DNA from 2 places in the Mycobacterium sp. 663a-19 genome. Region 1 is predicted to be linked to the other one. Evidence: predicted binding sites of a transcription regulator. Region 1 holds the regulator's gene; the other holds the start of a gene.
The links. Region 1 encodes LexA, which represses DNA repair genes until DNA is damaged. Its sites were predicted from a motif close to CGAACANNTGTTCG; they were not measured.
Positions count from the first base shown of each region.

Region 2: a site for LexA is predicted at 4,888-4,901, ahead of ruvC (crossover junction endodeoxyribonuclease RuvC). Genes of this name have one in related genera too.

Region 1 covers NZ_JAPJAV010000010.1:112,709-120,718, forward strand. Annotated here, with positions in the region: gene OQ968_RS18475 (alpha/beta hydrolase) at 1-872, shown strand, start outside; gene OQ968_RS18480 (PhzF family phenazine biosynthesis protein) at 906-1,592, shown strand; gene OQ968_RS18485 (peroxynitrite isomerase) at 1,604-2,089, opposite strand; gene nrdR (transcriptional regulator NrdR) at 2,138-2,602, opposite strand; gene OQ968_RS18495 (LysM peptidoglycan-binding domain-containing protein) at 2,760-3,254, opposite strand; gene lexA (transcriptional repressor LexA) at 3,581-4,285, shown strand; gene OQ968_RS18505 (hypothetical protein) at 4,330-6,516, opposite strand; gene OQ968_RS18510 (acyl-CoA dehydrogenase family protein) at 6,982-8,010, opposite strand, start outside.
Region 2 covers NZ_JAPJAV010000010.1:5,277-13,286, forward strand. Annotated here, with positions in the region: gene car (carboxylic acid reductase) at 1-720, shown strand, start outside; gene OQ968_RS17805 (hypothetical protein) at 731-1,432, opposite strand; gene OQ968_RS17810 (DUF1304 domain-containing protein) at 1,533-1,919, opposite strand; gene OQ968_RS17815 (hypothetical protein) at 1,980-2,603, opposite strand; gene ruvB (Holliday junction branch migration DNA helicase RuvB) at 2,674-3,744, opposite strand; gene ruvA (Holliday junction branch migration protein RuvA) at 3,749-4,342, opposite strand; gene ruvC (crossover junction endodeoxyribonuclease RuvC) at 4,339-4,872, opposite strand; gene OQ968_RS17835 (DUF4178 domain-containing protein) at 5,051-5,662, shown strand; gene OQ968_RS17840 (DUF2617 family protein) at 5,672-6,184, shown strand; gene OQ968_RS17845 (DUF4247 domain-containing protein) at 6,181-6,612, shown strand; gene OQ968_RS17850 (DUF350 domain-containing protein) at 6,634-7,089, shown strand; gene OQ968_RS17855 (polyamine aminopropyltransferase) at 7,086-8,010, shown strand, end outside.

The DNA of each region.
Region 1 (8,010 bases):
CCTGGAACACCGTGCAGGCCAAGCTCGCCCAGCGGTTCACGGTGATCGCCCCCGACCTGCTCGGGCACGGGCAGTCCGACAAGCCGCGCGCCGACTACTCGGTTGCCGCCTACGCCAACGGGATGCGCGACTTGCTGTCCGTGCTGGACATCGAGCGGGTTACCATCGTGGGTCATTCGCTGGGCGGCGGGGTGGCGATGCAATTCGCCTACCAGTTCCCGCATCTGGTCGACCGGCTGATCCTGGTCGCCGCGGGCGGGGTCACCAAGGACGTCAACGTCGTCTTCCGGCTGGCCTCGTTGCCGATGGGCAGCGAGGCCCTGGCCCTGCTGCGGCTGCCCCTGGTGCTGCCGGCAGTTCAGCTGGCGGGGCGGCTGGCGGGCCTGGCGATCGGCTCGACCGACCTGGGGCGTGACCTGCCCAACGTGCTGCGGATCTTGGACGACCTGCCCGAGCCGACGGCCTCGGCGGCGTTCAGCCGCACCCTGCGGGCCGTGGTGGATTGGCGGGGACAGATCGTCACCATGCTGGACCGATGTTATTTGACCGAAGCCATCCCGGTGCAGATCATCTGGGGCAGCCGCGACGTCGTCGTCCCCGTCCGGCACGCCCACATGGCGCACGCCGCGATGCCCGGCTCCCGGCTGGAGATCTTCCAGCGCTCCGGCCACTTCCCCTTCCACGACGACCCGGCCCGTTTCATCGACGTCGTGCAGCGCTTCGTCGACACCACCGAGCCCGCCGAATACGACCCGGCCGCGCTGCGCGAGTTGCTCCGCACCGGCAGCGGCGAGCGGACCGTCACCGGTCCCGCCGGCACCCGCGTCGCGGTCCTCAACGCCATGGGCTCCGACGAACGCAGCGCCACCTGATCATCGCTTGCCCCTGGGTCGTACAGTCGGTCCATGGGTATCGACGTGACTGTGCTGCGCGTGTTCACCGATCCGGACCGCAACTTCGGCAATCCGCTCGGCGTGGTGGACGCGGCCCAGGTCGAGCCCCGCGACCGGCAGCGGCTGGCCACCCAATTGGGCTACAGCGAAACGATATTCGTCGATCTGCCCGCCGCCGGCTCCACCACCGCGCACGCCACGATCTACACGCCGCGAACCGAGATCCCGTTCGCGGGACATCCGACCGTCGGCGTTTCCTGGTGGCTGCGCGACCGGGGCACGCCGATCAACACGCTGCGGGTGCCGGCCGGCGTGGTGCAGGTCGGCTACGAGGGCGACCTCACGGTCATCAGCGCGCGCTCGGAGTGGGCCCCCGAATTGTTCGTCCACGAACTCGATTCGGTTGACGAGCTGCTGGCCGCCGACCCCGCCGATTATCCCGACGACACCGCCCACTACCTGTGGGCGTGGACCGACGAATCCGCCGGGTCACTGCGCGCCCGCATGTTCGCCGCGAATCTCGGTGTGCCGGAAGACGAGGCGACGGGCTCCGCGGCGATCCGCATCACCGACCACCTCAGCCGCGACCTGCACATCACGCAGGGCAAGGGGTCGAGGATCGAGACCATCTGGAGTCCCGAGGGCTGGGTGCGGGTGGCCGGGCGCGTCGTCAACGACGGTGTGACACAGGTGAATTGAGCGCGCGCGGTTTAGGCCTTGCGGTGCAACGTCGCGGAGAGGTGATGCTGCATGGGTTGCCCCACGGCGCCCATCCGCACCGAGTACGACAGCTCGTCGCCGTCGATCCGCAGGGAGCGTCCGAGCGCGGACACCTCTTTGGCGGTCGGGGTCAATCCGACGTCGGTGGTGGACAACTCGACCTCGATGACGCCGCCGGTCACCGAATAGGTGCCCACCTCGATCTCGGTGATGCCGCTGGGGTGGGCCAGCACCAGCTCGACCTGACCCGGCTGCGGCACCCGCAGATAGCCGGTCTCGGCGTGCAGGGGTTTGCCGTCGGCCACCGCCTTGGTCTTCTGCGCGTAGGCCAGAAACGGCTTGCCCACATGGGAGAACACGACCTCCTCGAGGTACTCGAAGGGCTGGATCGTGGGGTATTCGCCGGCGCCTCGACCGGCCCAGGTGCCGAGCAGTGGCGCCAGGGCCTCGAGATCGGGATGCAAGTCGGCAGGCATGAAAAACAGCGTAGTCCGGCGGGCACTGGCCCCCGGGACGCCGGTGGGTCAGCTCGGCGTGGACACCTTGCGGTGCGCGCGCAGCGCCTCGATCTCGCGCTCGAAATCGTCGGCCGACGAGAACGACCGATACACCGACGCGAATCGCAGGTAGGCCACCTCGTCCAGGTCGCGCAACGGCCCGAGGATGGCCAGGCCGACCTCGTGGCTGGGGACCTCCGGCGAACCGGCGGCCCGCACGGTGTCCTCGACCTGCTGGGCCAGCAGGTTGAGTGCGTCCTCGTCCACCTGGCGGCCCTGGCAGGCGCGGCGGACCCCCTTGATGACCTTCTCCCGGCTGAACGGCTCGGTCACCCCGCTGCGCTTGACCACGGCCAGGACCGCGGTTTCCACGGTGGTGAACCGGCGGCCGCATTCGGGGCAGGACCGGCGGCGCCGAATGGCCTGGCCCTCATCGGTTTCCCGCGAGTCGATCACCCTGGAGTCGGGATGCCGGCAGAACGGGCAGTGCATGGCCGCTCCTTCGCCGTGCTGACACCTCGCGGAACAGTCCGAGCGTACCCGTGCGCCGCCCCGGGAGGCCAACGCAACCGCGGTGCGCGCGCGCCCGTCGCCGCGAGGACCGAGCGGCCTTGGCCCGCTGCGGCTTTCGCAGTGCACCGGGGCGCCGTCAGCCGACCGGGGCGATCAGCGTCTGCCCGGCGGCCAGCGCCGGCGAGTTCAGGTCGTTGAGTTCGCGGATCCGGTCGGCAACCTGGCGAGCGGGCGCGTCCGGCGCCACCCGGTGCGCGACGTCCTGCAGGGACTCCCCGGCCTCGACGCGCACGACGGCCAGCTTGTCGGGCACCGGGGCGGCCGAACCGCCGGAGTCGCCGTTGGCCAGCTGGCCGAGGTTCGCGACCAGGCCGAGCCACAGCGTGATCGCGCCGGCGAGCAGCGCCAGCCCGACCGTGGTCAGCATCGTGACGGGCCGCCTGCGATGCGGCGCGACCGACATCGCGACGCCGGTGCCGTGGTAGCGCAGCGGCGCCCCGGCGGGCCGTGAGCTGCCCGGACGGCGGGGCCGGACCGGGCGCTCCCCCTGGTGGCGAGGCCCGTCGGCCGGCGCCCCGGCCGGGCGCCGGATGCCGCTGGTGCGCGGCGAGAGTGTGTGGATGACTGTCATGTGCGTTCCTCCGGTCAACTGGTCCTCGCTCGTGTGTTCGACTATATTCGCTCACCCGTTCGAAACCCGAACATTTGAGCGAAGCGTGTCGGACGAGCCAAACGCTAAACCACACCACCGACAAACCGCGTCGGTGCCTCCTCCTGACATGCAGCACAAATACCCGATACCCGCAAAAGTTACACACGTGTAATTCACCCGCCGTAGGGTCTTGACGCACCATCCCTAGGGTCTTTAGGCCTTGTTCCGGCCCGGTGTCGGCCCGGGCGACACGCGACTCGAACACATGTTTGATTATCGGCCGCCGGGCGGCTACATTCAGTGCCATGAGCGACAGCAACGACACTTCAGCCGCCGGCGCGGCCGGCCGGTTGCATTCCGTGGATCCATCGCTTACCGAGCGGCAGCGCACCATCCTCAACGTCATCCGGCAGTCGGTGACCAGCCGCGGCTATCCGCCCAGCATCCGGGAGATCGGTGACGCCGTCGGCCTGACGTCGACGTCCTCGGTGGCCCACCAGCTGCGCACCCTGGAGCGCAAGGGGTACCTGCGCCGCGACCCGAACCGTCCCCGGGCCGTCGACGTCCGCGGTGTCGAGGACACCCCGGCCGTCGCGGTGCCCGTCACCGACGTCGCCGGCTCGGACGCCCTGCCGGAACCCACCTTCGTGCCCGTGCTCGGGCGCATCGCGGCCGGTGGGCCGATCCTGGCCGAGGAGGCGGTCGAAGACGTCTTCCCGCTGCCCCGTGAGCTGGTCGGCGAGGGCGCGCTGTTCCTGCTCAAGGTCGTCGGCGACTCGATGGTCGAGGCCGCGATCTGTGACGGCGACTGGGTTGTGGTGCGGCAGCAGAATGTCGCCGACAACGGCGACATCGTCGCCGCCATGATCGACGGCGAGGCCACCGTCAAGACGTTCAAGCGCGCGGGCGGTCAGGTGTGGCTGATGCCGCACAACCCGGCGTTCGATCCGATCCCGGGCAACGACGCGACCGTGCTCGGCAAGGTCGTCACGGTGATTCGCAAGATCTGACGCGGAATCTTATTGTGCGGCAACGAGATTGAGACGTTCGCGGGTCAGTCCGCCCTGGTGAAGCCGTTGACCTGGGCGACTTCCTCGCTGGACATCCAGAGCTCGGCCAGCGTGTCCTGGTAGAGCCCGCTGTCGGGGGTGTAGTACAGGCCGAAGCTGGCGTTGACCTTGATGGGATATCCCTCGGGCGCCTGATACGGGTCGTCCAGGGGCAGGTGGATGGTCGGGCGCCCGGGTGAGCCCAGTCCCGCGCCGGCCGGTTCCTCCTCGGTGTCGACGGCCGCGTGCCGCCCGGACCGCGGGGCGGCGGCGGGCGTGACGGCGCCCGGCGCTGCGACATCCGGCGCCGTGTGCGGAACCGCGACGTCCGGGTACCCGGCGCCCGAATCGACCGCCTCGGGCGCCGCCGGGGGGTAGGCCTCGTCCGGATGGGCGGCATCCGCGGGGGCATGCGGAACGGCCACGTCCGGGTAGGCGGCCTCGATGTCGGCGGCCTCCGGGTACTCCTCATCGGGGTAGGCGGCTTCCAGGACGTCTTCGGGGGCGGCTTCGGGATGCTCGGGCTCGGCCCGAACACCCTGCGCCACAACACCTTCCGCGACAACGGGTATGGAATCGGTGTCGACCGCGTCGGGGTCCTCCTGCTCATCCTCCCTGGACCCGGACGGCCATTCGCCGCCGTATTCGTCCCCGGCCTCGTCGCCCCGCGACCAGCTGACCCGCGCCGACCCGGCGCCCACCGGCTCCTCCTCGGAGGGCCGCGGCTCGCCGAAGCCATAGTGCTCGGCGGCGACATCGGCTTCCTCGTGGCCCCAGCTGTCGTCGGCGTCGTAGCCACCGACGTCCACGTCGCGGTCGAACTCGTAGGCGGCGAGCTCCCGGGCCGTGCGACGGCGGCGCGCCCCGACCACCACATACCCCAACACCGCGAACAATGCCGCGATCGGAATTAGCGCCAGCAGGTACCACCAGTTCCAGGCGAACTTCTTGGCGTGGGGAGGCATCGCCGCGCCGCTGGGCTGGTTCTGGCCCGACACCTGCAGGCCGGACAGCAGCGGCGCCAGGTTGGACGGCTCGGTGGCGAACGTGTTCTTCGCGCGGTTCCACGAGATCTTGCCGCCGGCGAACTTCTGGGAGATCACGTCGCCGTCCACCGCCTGATCGGCGACCGGCACGCCCAGTTTGCCGCCGGGGCCGCGAAGCTTGTCCCAGGCCGCCTTCATGGCGCCGCGCACGACGAACGCGCCGTGCTGGGACGTCCAGAAGATCACCGGCTTATCGGCCGCGGCGAACGCGGAGACCCGGCTGCCGGGGACGCCGCCGTCGGACTCGTTGGCGATCGGGAAGCCCAGGTCGCTGCCGACCGGCCCGCCCAGCGACTCGTACTTGGCCAGCACGTCGCTCTCGACGGCGTTCGCGCCGGTGGCCTGGCTGAAGAACACCTTGCCGCCGGCGAAGTTCTGGGCGATCCCGTCGCCGCCGATGGGATATTGGCCGCCCTGCTTGGCGCCCAGCGGACCCGAGGCGCCGCCCGCGGCGCGCCACGCCATGTTGATCGCCGCGGTGGGATCGGTCGCCACCTGCAGGCCCTTGAGCTGGTCGGCCAGCACCGGCGGGGTGGTGCTGAAGTCCTTGGTCTTCCGGTTCCAGGAGATCAGGCCGCCGGTGAACTTCTGCGAGGTGACCTCGCCGTCGTAGGTCTCGTCGCCGACCGGGGCGCCGAGCACGCCGCCCGAGCTGCCGAGCTTGTCCCACGCGGCGTTCATCGCGCCGCGCACCACGAAGGCGCCGTGCTCGGACGTCCAGAAGATCACCGGCTTGTCGCTGGCGGAGAACGTGGCCACCCGGCTGTCCGGCCCGGCGAGGCCGGGGACCTCGTTGATGGTCGGAAATCCCAGGTCGCTGTTGGCCGGGCCGCCGAGCGCCTCGTATTTGTCCAGGATCGGCCCGTAGACGAACTTGGCGCCGGTGTCGGTGGTGTAGAACATCTTGCCGCCGCCGAAGTCCAGCGCGAACCCGTCGCCGACCGGGTAGACGTCGCCCTTCCTGGGGCCCAGGGGTGAACTGTCGCCGCCGGCCTTCTCCCACGCCGCCATGATGGCCGCCTCGGCGTCGCCGATCGGGGACGCCGAGGCCGTGGGCGCCAGGAACGCCGCGGCCACCACCGCGGCCGCCATGCTCACCAGCGCGCGCCCGAACAGCCTGCGCAGTGGACCTCTCTGCGGTTTCACCAAGCCTCCCAGCCGACGGATATGCCCCTTGTTGCGGCCATGCCCGCACCCTGCAGACCCTGCGAGCGGGTGATACCCCCACCGCGAGTTGGCAACCCGCATCGGTACGCGTTATCGCCGGGCTCGCATAACTTTGCTCCAGCAACCGGAGAATTCGAAGCCAAATCACGAATTTTACGAAAACGGATATCACTCCGATGTCGAAATGATGCGGGGCCACAGCCATGTCGCGACCATTCGGTCCACAGGTCGCGCGGCATCGCCGGAGTGCGGGCAGCAAAACGCATGCGCCGACGGTACGCGAGGCCGTCGATCGAAGCTGGATATACCCGGCCAAAACACCGATCGGCGCACGGTTGAATTTGCCCGCGAATTTGCCGCGGACCAAACGACGCGACGACGGAGTCGTTGCCTGTCAACACGATTGCGTTCGCCAACGGCGCGCCGACGGGGCCGCCGCGGAGGCTAGACCCCGAGGCTGCGCCCGATGATCTCCTTCATGATCTCGGTCGTGCCACCGTAGATCGTCTGCACCCTGGCGTCGAGATAGGCACGCGCGACCGGGTATTCGCGCATGTAGCCGTACCCGCCGTGCAGCTGCAGGCAGCGGTCGATCAGGTGGACCTGCTTCTCGGTGGAGTACCACTTGGCCATCGCGGCCTGTTCGGCGGTCAGCTTCTCCTCGAGGTGCAGCCGGATGAACTCGTCGACCATGACGCGCACCACGGTGGCCTCGGTGGCCAGCTCGGCCAGCACGAAGCGGCTGTTCTGGAAGCTGCCGATGGGTTTGCCAAAGGCCTTGCGCTCCTTGGTGTATCGCAGCGTGTCCTCCAGCACGGCCTCCATCGCGGCGGCCGCCATGATGGCGATCGAGATCCGTTCCTGCGGCAGGTTCTGCACCAGGTAGATGAAGCCCTTGCCCTCCTCGCCGAGCAGGTTTTCGACTGGAACGTGCACGTCGGTGAACGACAATTCGGCGGTGTCCTGGGCGTCGAGCCCGATCTTGTCCAGGTGCCGTCCGCGTTCGAAGCCCTTCATGCCGCGTTCGACGACGAGCAGCGAAAAGCCGTGTGCCCCCTGGTCCGGGTCGGTCTGCGCCACCACGATCACCAAGTCCGAGTTGATCCCGTTGGTGATGAACGTCTTTGAGCCGTTGAGCACGTAGTGATCACCCTGCTTGACGGCGCGGGTCTTGATGCCCTGTAGGTCGCTGCCGGTGCCCGGCTCGGTCATCGCGATCGCGGTGATCAGCTCCCCGCTGCAGAACTTGGGCAACCAGCGCTGCTTCTGCTCCTCGGTGGCCAGCCGCAGCAGGTACGGGGCGACCACGTCGTTCTGCAGCCCGAACCCGATCCCGCTGTAGCGCCCGGCGGTGGTCTCCTCGGTGACGATCGTGTTGTACCGGAAGTCGGGGTTGCCGCCGCCGCCGTATTCCTCGGGCACCGCCATGCCGAGAAAGCCCTGTTTGCCCGCCTCGAGCCACACGCCGCGGTC
Region 2 (8,010 bases), 110 kb from region 1:
GCCGACATCCGCGCCATCAGCGCAACGCGGACGATCAACGACAGCTACGCCAACGGCTACGGCAACAGCAAGTGGGCCGGCGAGGTGTTGCTCCGCGAGGCGCACGACCTGTGCGGCCTGCCCGTCGCGGTGTTCCGCTGCGACATGATCCTGGCCGACACCAGCTACGCCGGCCAGCTCAACGTGCCGGACATGTTCACCCGGATGATCCTGAGCCTGGTGGCCACCGGCATCGCGCCGAAGTCGTTCTACGAACTCGACGCCGACGGCAACCGGCAGCGCGCCCACTACGACGGGCTACCGGTGGAGTTCATCGCCGAGGCCATCGCGACGCTGGGCGCCCGGAACGGCTCCGACCGCTTCCGGACCTACCACGTAATGAACCCGTACGACGACGGCATCGGGTTCGACGAGTTCGTCGACTGGCTGATCGAGGACGGGTGCGCCGTCCAGCGCGTCGGCGACTACGGCGACTGGCTGCAGCGGTTCGAGACCGCGCTGCGCGCCCTGCCCGAAAAGCGGCGCAACGCCTCGCTGCTGCCGCTGCTGCACAACTATCAGAAGCCCGAACGGCCGATCAACGGGTCGATGGCGCCGACGGATCGGTTCCGCGCGGCGGTCCAGGACGCGAAAGTGGGCCCGGACAAGGACATTCCGCACATCTCGCCGCCGATCATCGCCAAGTACGTCAGCGACCTGCGGCTGCTGGGGCTGCTCTGAGGTTCTGAGCTCAGCTCTGGGGATGCGGCCAACGCAGGTACGCGGCGCCAGGGCCGGGCTTGCCGGTCCGCTCGCGGCGCCAACCCCGGGGCTTCGGCCCGTCCCCGGCGGCCCGCGGCTGGGTGAGCGCGCCCGACGACACCTCGGCCGACGGCTCCTCCAGCCCGGACATGTACACCGGCTCGCCGGCCGGGATCGCCGCCGGCTCCACCGGCTCCGGGGGCTCCATGAAGGCCTCGACGTCGCTGGCCAGCCGCACGGCGAGGCGCGCCAGGGCGACGCCGCTGATGAACACGATCAGCGCGCCCAGGCCGGAGAAGTAGGAAACCTCTAACGCGGCCCGCTTGCGGTCGGTCGCGGCGATCGGATCACCGGCGGAGCCGATCCCCAGCAGCGGGGCGACCTGGCCGCCGACCACGAACCACGCGCCGGCCAGCGCCGCCAGCCAGCCCCCGACGATCGCGGTGATGCGGTTTCCGGAGAAGACCAGCAGCAGGCCGCCGAGCACGGTGGCCCCTCCCGGTAGCACCTCGAGCCATCCGCGGGCCGAACTCCATGCCCAGTCCTGGTTGGGCGTGTAGGCGAAGTTGAAGTGTGGACCGACGAACGGTATCAACGCACCCCAAGCACCCAAGACGACCAGCAGCAACCCGCTGATTGCCCCGCGCGAGCGCGGCATCCACAAAGGGTGGCCGTGTAGTGCGTGTCCCATCAGATCTCCTCAGTTGTCGCCGGGCTACTTCAGCAGATGCCTGGGTACCCCGACCCAATCGGAAGTAACCGCACCAATCGGCGGCCGTTACAGAACCGTGCTACGCGCGGAGGCCGAGCGCGAGCAGCACCACCGCGACCACCGGAAAGGCGCCCTGCGTCAGCGCGGCGCGGGCCTTGTCCGGTGACGACAGCAGCAGCACGATGGCCGCCGCGGCCATGGAGCCGACGCCGGCGAACACGAGCGCGGCCCCGACGGCCTTGTGCCCCATGGCAACCGCGGCGACGCCGATGCCGGCGACGACGGCCAGGAACAGGTTGTAGAAGCCCTGGTTGAACGCGAGCAGCTTGGTGGTCTCGGCTTCCTCCGCCGTGGTGCCGAAGGTGGCGCGGGTGCGCGCCGACGTCCAGGTCAGCGACTCCATCGTGAAAATGTAGACGTGCAGCAGCGCGGCCAGCGCCGCGAAAACCAATCCGGCCGCGGTCATCGCTGCTCCTCGCTGGTCACGGCGAGGTGCCCCGCCGGTCTTCGACTACCGGGTGTGACCTTAGACGCCGGCGTGGTGGTGCCGGCGGAACAGGCCCTCACCGGCGCGCCGGTGGAACAGGTGCCGGTGTGGCTGCCCCGCGCCGGCCGCGACCGGCTCGCCCGCCGGCACGTCCGCCACCCTGGGCTCCGTCACGACGACGTCGCGCGCATGCCGGACCGCCACGCGTGCCAGGGCGGCGCCGCCCAGGAACACGATCAGCGCGCCGAGGCCGGTGAAGTAGGTGACCTCGAGCAGCGCCCGCTTCAGGTCCGTCGCGGCCGCGGGCTGACCCACGTCCCCGATTCGCAGCGTCGCCGCGAACGCCCGGCCGATCACGAACCAGGCGCCGCCCACGACCGCCAGCCAGCCGCCGAACGTGGCGCTCAGGCGGTTGCCGGAGGCGAGCAGCAGCAGGCCGCCCAGGGCGGTGACGGCCCCGGGCAACACCTCCAGCCAGCCCTTGGCCGCCGTCCAGGTCCAGGCCGGATCGGTCATGTAGGCCCAGTTGATGTCGGGCCCGAAGAACGGGACCAATGCGCCCCATGCGCCCAACAGGACCAGGAGCAAGCCGGTCACCGCGCCGCGGGTCCGTGGCATGTACCCGGCGCGCGGGCCTTCGTAGTCAGGAGACGTGTGCCTCATCTGAATCACCTCCAACAGGTAATTTCTGCTGGTGGTTCGGGTACCCGCGGCGAGGACGGCGTAACCGCCGCTAAAGCTGGTCGAACAGCCCCGGCTGGCCCAGCCCGCCGACCCCGGCCGGCGGGGTCATGCCCAGATGGGTCCAGGCCAGGGCGGTGGCCACCCGGCCGCGCGGGGTGCGCGCGACCATGCCGGCGCGGACCAGGAACGGCTCGCACACCTCTTCCACGGTTGCGGCCTCCTCGCCGACGGCCACCGCCAGCGTCGACACCCCGACCGGGCCGCCGCCGAAGCTGCGGGTCAGCGCCGACAGCACCGCCCGGTCCAGCCGGTCCAGGCCGAGCTCGTCGACGTCGTAGACCTCGAGCGCGGACTTGGCGACGTCGCGGGTGATCACGCCGTCCGCGCGTACCTCGGCGAAGTCGCGCACCCGGCGCAACAGCCGGTTGGCGATCCGCGGCGTGCCGCGCGAGCGCAGGGCGATCTCCGCGCCGGCGTCGGCGCCCAGCTCGATGCCCAGGATCCCGGCGGAGCGGGCCAGCACCCGTTCCAGCTCGGCGGGCTCGTAGAAGTCCATGTGCGCGGTGAAGCCGAACCGGTCGCGCAGCGGCCCGGTGAGCGCGCCGGACCGGGTGGTGGCGCCGACCAGGGTGAATGGCGCGACCTCCAGCGGGATCGACGTCGCCCCGGGGCCCTTGCCGACCACCACGTCGACCCGGAAGTCCTCCATCGCCAGGTAGAGCATCTCCTCGGCGGGCCGCGCGATGCGGTGGATCTCGTCGATGAACAGCACGTCGTGCTCGACCAGGTTGGACAGCATCGCGGCCAGGTCGCCGGCGCGTTCCAGCGCGGGCCCCGACGTCACCCGCAGCGAGGACCCCAGCTCGGCGGCGATGATCATGGCCAGCGACGTCTTGCCCAGGCCCGGCGGGCCGGACAGCAGGATGTGATCCGGTGTGCCGCCGCGGTTCTTGGCGCCCTCGATGACCAGCTGCAGCTGCTCGCGCACCCGGGCCTGGCCGATGAACTCCCGCAGCGAGCGGGGCCGCAGGCTGACGTCGATGTCGCCCTCGCCGGACGCGAGCGCGGCCGAGACCTCGCGGACCTCCGGGTCGAAGAAGTCGTCGTCGTCCGAGCTCACCGGCTCACCGCGCCTTGCCCAGCAACGACAGCGCCGCCCGCAGCGCCGACGACGTCGTCGCGTCGTGGTCGCCGGCCAGCACGTTGTCGGTGGCCTCCTCCGCCTGCTTGGCCGCGAAACCGAGGCCGACCAGGGCCTCGACCACCGGGCCGCGCACGGAGTGGCCGTTGACCGCCGGCGTGGGCGCCGACCCGGCAACCGCGCCGATCTTGTCGCGCAATTCCAGCACCATCCGCTCGGCGCCGCGCTTGCCGATGCCGGGCACCCGGGTCAGCGCGGCGACATCGCCGTCGGCCAGCGCCTGGCGCAGCGCCGCGGCGTCGTGCACGGCCAGCGTCGCCATCGCCAGCCGCGGCCCCACCCCCGACACCGACAGCAGCGTCAGGAACAGGTCGCGGGTCTCGGAGTCGCCGAACCCGTGCAGCGTCTGCGAGTCCTCGCGCACGATCATCGCCGTGATCAGCCGGGCCTCGCTGCCCTGGCGCAGCGTCGCCAGCGTCGACGGCGTCGCGTTGATCCGGTAACCCACCCCGGCGGCCTCGATCACCACATGGTCGAGCGCCACCTCGAGCACCTCACCGCGCACCGACGCGATCATCGCGCGGCCTTCAGCATGGCCTGGGCCTTCGCCTGGGCCGCGGCGATCCGGGCCAGCATCGGCGCCCGCCAGCAATGGCAGATCGCCAGAGCCAGCGCGTCGGCGGCGTCGGCCGGCGTCGGTTTGGCTTGCAGCCCAAGGATTTTCGTGACCATCGCGGTGACCTGCGCCTTGCCGGCGGTGCCGCTGCCGGTGACCGCGGCCTTGACCTCGCTGGGGGTGTGGAAGTGCACGTCGATCCCGCGTTTGGCGGCCGCCAGGGCGATGACGCCGCCGGCCTGGGCGGTGCCCATCACCGTCATCACGTTCTGCTGCGAGAAGACCCGCTCGACCGCCACCACGTCCGGCCGATGGGTGTCCAGCCAGTGGTCGATGGCGTCGCTGATGGCCAGCAGCCGCTTGGACAGCGGCGCATCCGACGGGGTGCGCACCACGTCGACGTCCAGCGCGACGACCTCCCGGCCGCGCCCGTTTTCGACCACCGACAGCCCGCATCGGGTCAGTCCCGGGTCGACGCCCATCACGCGCATTACCGCTCCTTAGTACGAACAGCTGTTCGAGAGCCTAGCGGGCGGGGCCGACGGGATCCGGTAGGACACGCGGCCGCCCGGCGGCTTCGCGGGCGCGCGTTGCGGCGCCCGCCCCGTCAAAAGCTGTTAGCTTTATGCCCACGTTTCGCTCCAGCAGTGTGGCAACGGAAGGTTTGGCGTGGGAACACTCCTGCTCGTCCTGGCGGCGGTGCTGTTCATCGCGTCGATCGTGGTGCTCCTCGTGGCGTTGCGGCGGCCCAAGAAACCGGCCCGGCCGCGCGGGCGCAAGGACCCGCTGTCCTTCAACGCGATGCCGGAGTTCGGGCCGCGGCAGCTGGGCCCGGGCGCCATCGTCAGCTACGGCGGTGTCGACTACGTGGTCCGCGGGTCGGTGACCTTCCGCGAGGGACCCTTCGTGTGGTGGGAGCACCTGCTGGAGGGCGGCGACCAACCGATCTGGTTCAGCGTCGAGGAGGACGACGGGCGCCTCGAGCTGGCGATGTGGGTGACCCGCAAGGACCTTCCGCTGCGGCCCGGCGATCCGTATGTGGTCGACGGCGTGATGTTTCACGAGTCGGAGCGCGGCCGCGCCTCGTACACGACCGAGGGCACGACGGGCCTGCCCGCGGGCGGCGAGATGGAATTCGTGGACTGCACCAACGCCGACGAGAGCGCGCTGCTCTCCTTCGAACGCTGGGCCCCGGACATGCCGTGGGAGGTTTCCACGGGCAAGCCCGTCCTACCCGGCGAGCTCACCCTCTACCCGGCCCCGCCGCCCTCGTCGCCCTAGGCCACGCCGGTGCCGCTCCATCAGCTCGCCGTGACGCCGGCGGACGTCTCCGGGAAGAGGCTCGGGCTGGCGCTCAACGCCCCGGCGCCGCGGCCGCTGGCCAGCCACCCGCTCGAGCATCCCGGCGGCGGCGCGCTGGTGCTCGGGGTCCTCGGCGCATCGCACGTCGTCACCGTCGAGCACACGGGCGGAAGCTTCTCCGAGCAGGTCTCCTGCACCGCGCGCAGGCACGGCGGCAAGCTGCCCGGGCGCGCCGATGCGCCCGGCTATCGCATCGAGTCGCGCACCGACAGCCGCGACGAGGCGGCGTTTCGCGAGCTCGCGCGCGAGCTTCGGCACCGCTGCCTCACCGAACCCGGGTGGCTCGGCGGCACGTTCCCCGGCGATGACGCCGCGCTGACCGCGCTGGCCGCCGAGCCCGACGGCGCCGGCTGGCGCTGGCAGACCTGGCACCTGTACCCGCGCCGCCCGTCGGGCTCCGGCGGCGTGGTGGTGCACACGGCGAGCCGGTGGCGCCCGTGAGCCGCAAAGCGCTGTTCTGGATCGCCGGCGGGCTGGCCGCCGCGGCCGTCGCGTCGCTGGTGTTCGGAATCGTGTTGCTGAACAAGAACATCGGGTCGTACATCGCCGGCCACTATCACGAGTACGCCCGGGACGCCAACGGCACCCGCTACCAGTGCAGCGGATCGCCCGAGGAGGTGGCCGACACGCTCGCCGACTACAAGGCGCCCGAGGCGCGCGCCGACAGCGGCAACAGCGAGTACCTGCGCTACAGCGACAGCATCGTGATCGTGGGTCCCGACGGCAACTACCCGTGCAGCATCCGCGTCGAGGGCCTGGGCGCCGGATACAGCCACGGGGCGTTCATCTTCCTCGGCCCCGGTTTCACCCCCGGGTCCCCGTCGCACGGGACCGGAGGCACCCCCGGCGGCCCCGGCGGAACCAAGTGAAGTACAGCAAAGGAGACAACCATGTACCTCGCCGTCGAGATCGGAACGATCGACCTCAATCCCGTCCTGAAGGGCGCGGTCGCGACGATCCTGTACTTCGCCGTCGGGATGGCCGTGCTGATCGTCGGCTTCTACATGGTCGACTGGCTGACCCCGGGCAGGCTGCGCCAACTGGTGTTCGTTGATCGGCGGCCCAACGCCGTCGTCGTCGCGGGCGCGATGTACATCGCGCTCACCGTCGTCATCATCACCGCGATCGTCAACAGCTACAGCCAGCTGGGCCAGGGGCTCATCGGCGTGGCCGTGTACGGGTTGATGGGAGTGATCCTGCTGGGGATCGCGCTGCTGACCATGCACCTGCTGATCCCCGGCAACTTCCACGAGCACGTCGACGAGCCCACGCTGCATCCGGGGGCGTTCGCGGTGGCCCTGATATTGCTGGCGGTGGGAGGGGTGACCGCCGCCGCGGTGTCATGACGTCCCCGGGGCGGTGGCGCTCGGTGCTGCTGGCCGCCGTCGCGGCGTGCGCGGCGTGCGGCATCGTGTACGAACTCGCGCTGCTGACGCTGTCGGCGAGCCTGAACGGCGGCGGCATCGTCGCCACCTCGCTGATCGTCGCGGGGTACATCGCCGCGCTGGGCGCGGGCGCCCTGGCGATCAAGCCGCTGCTGGCGCGCGCGGCCATCACCTTCATCGCCGTGGAGGCGCTGCTGGGCATCGTTGGCGGCCTGTCCGCGGCGGCGCTCTACGCGGTGTTCGCCTTCCTGGACGGCTCCGACGAGTCGACGTGGGTGCTGGCGGTCGGCACCGCCCTGATCGGCGGCCTGGTCGGCGCCGAGGTGCCGCTGCTGATGACGCTGCTGCAGCAGCGGCGGCCCGCCTTCAATGACCCGGCCGATGACCCGGCCACCGACACCGGCCGGACGCTGGCCAACCTCAACGCGGCCGACTACCTGGGCGCGCTGGTGGGCGGACTGGTGTGGCCGTTCATCCTGCTGCCGCACCTGGGGATGATCCGTGGGGCGGCGGCCACCGGCATCATCAACCTGGTCGCGGCCGGGGTCGTGGCAATGTTCCTGCTGCGGCGCGTCGTTTCCGCGAAGCAGCTGGCGACGGCGCTGTGCGCGCTCGCCGCCGCGCTGGCCGTGCTGGTCACCCTGCTGGTGCGGTCCCACGACATCGAGACCACCAGCCGGCAACGGCTCTACGCCGACCCGATCATCGCCTACCGGCACACCGCCTACCAGGAGATCGTGATCACCCGCCGCGGCGACGACACCCGGCTGTACCTCGACGGGGGCCTGCAGTTCTCCACCCGGGACGAATACCGCTACACCGAGAGCCTCGTCTACCCCGCGCTGGGCGGGGGCGCGCGCTCGGTGCTGGTGCTGGGCGGCG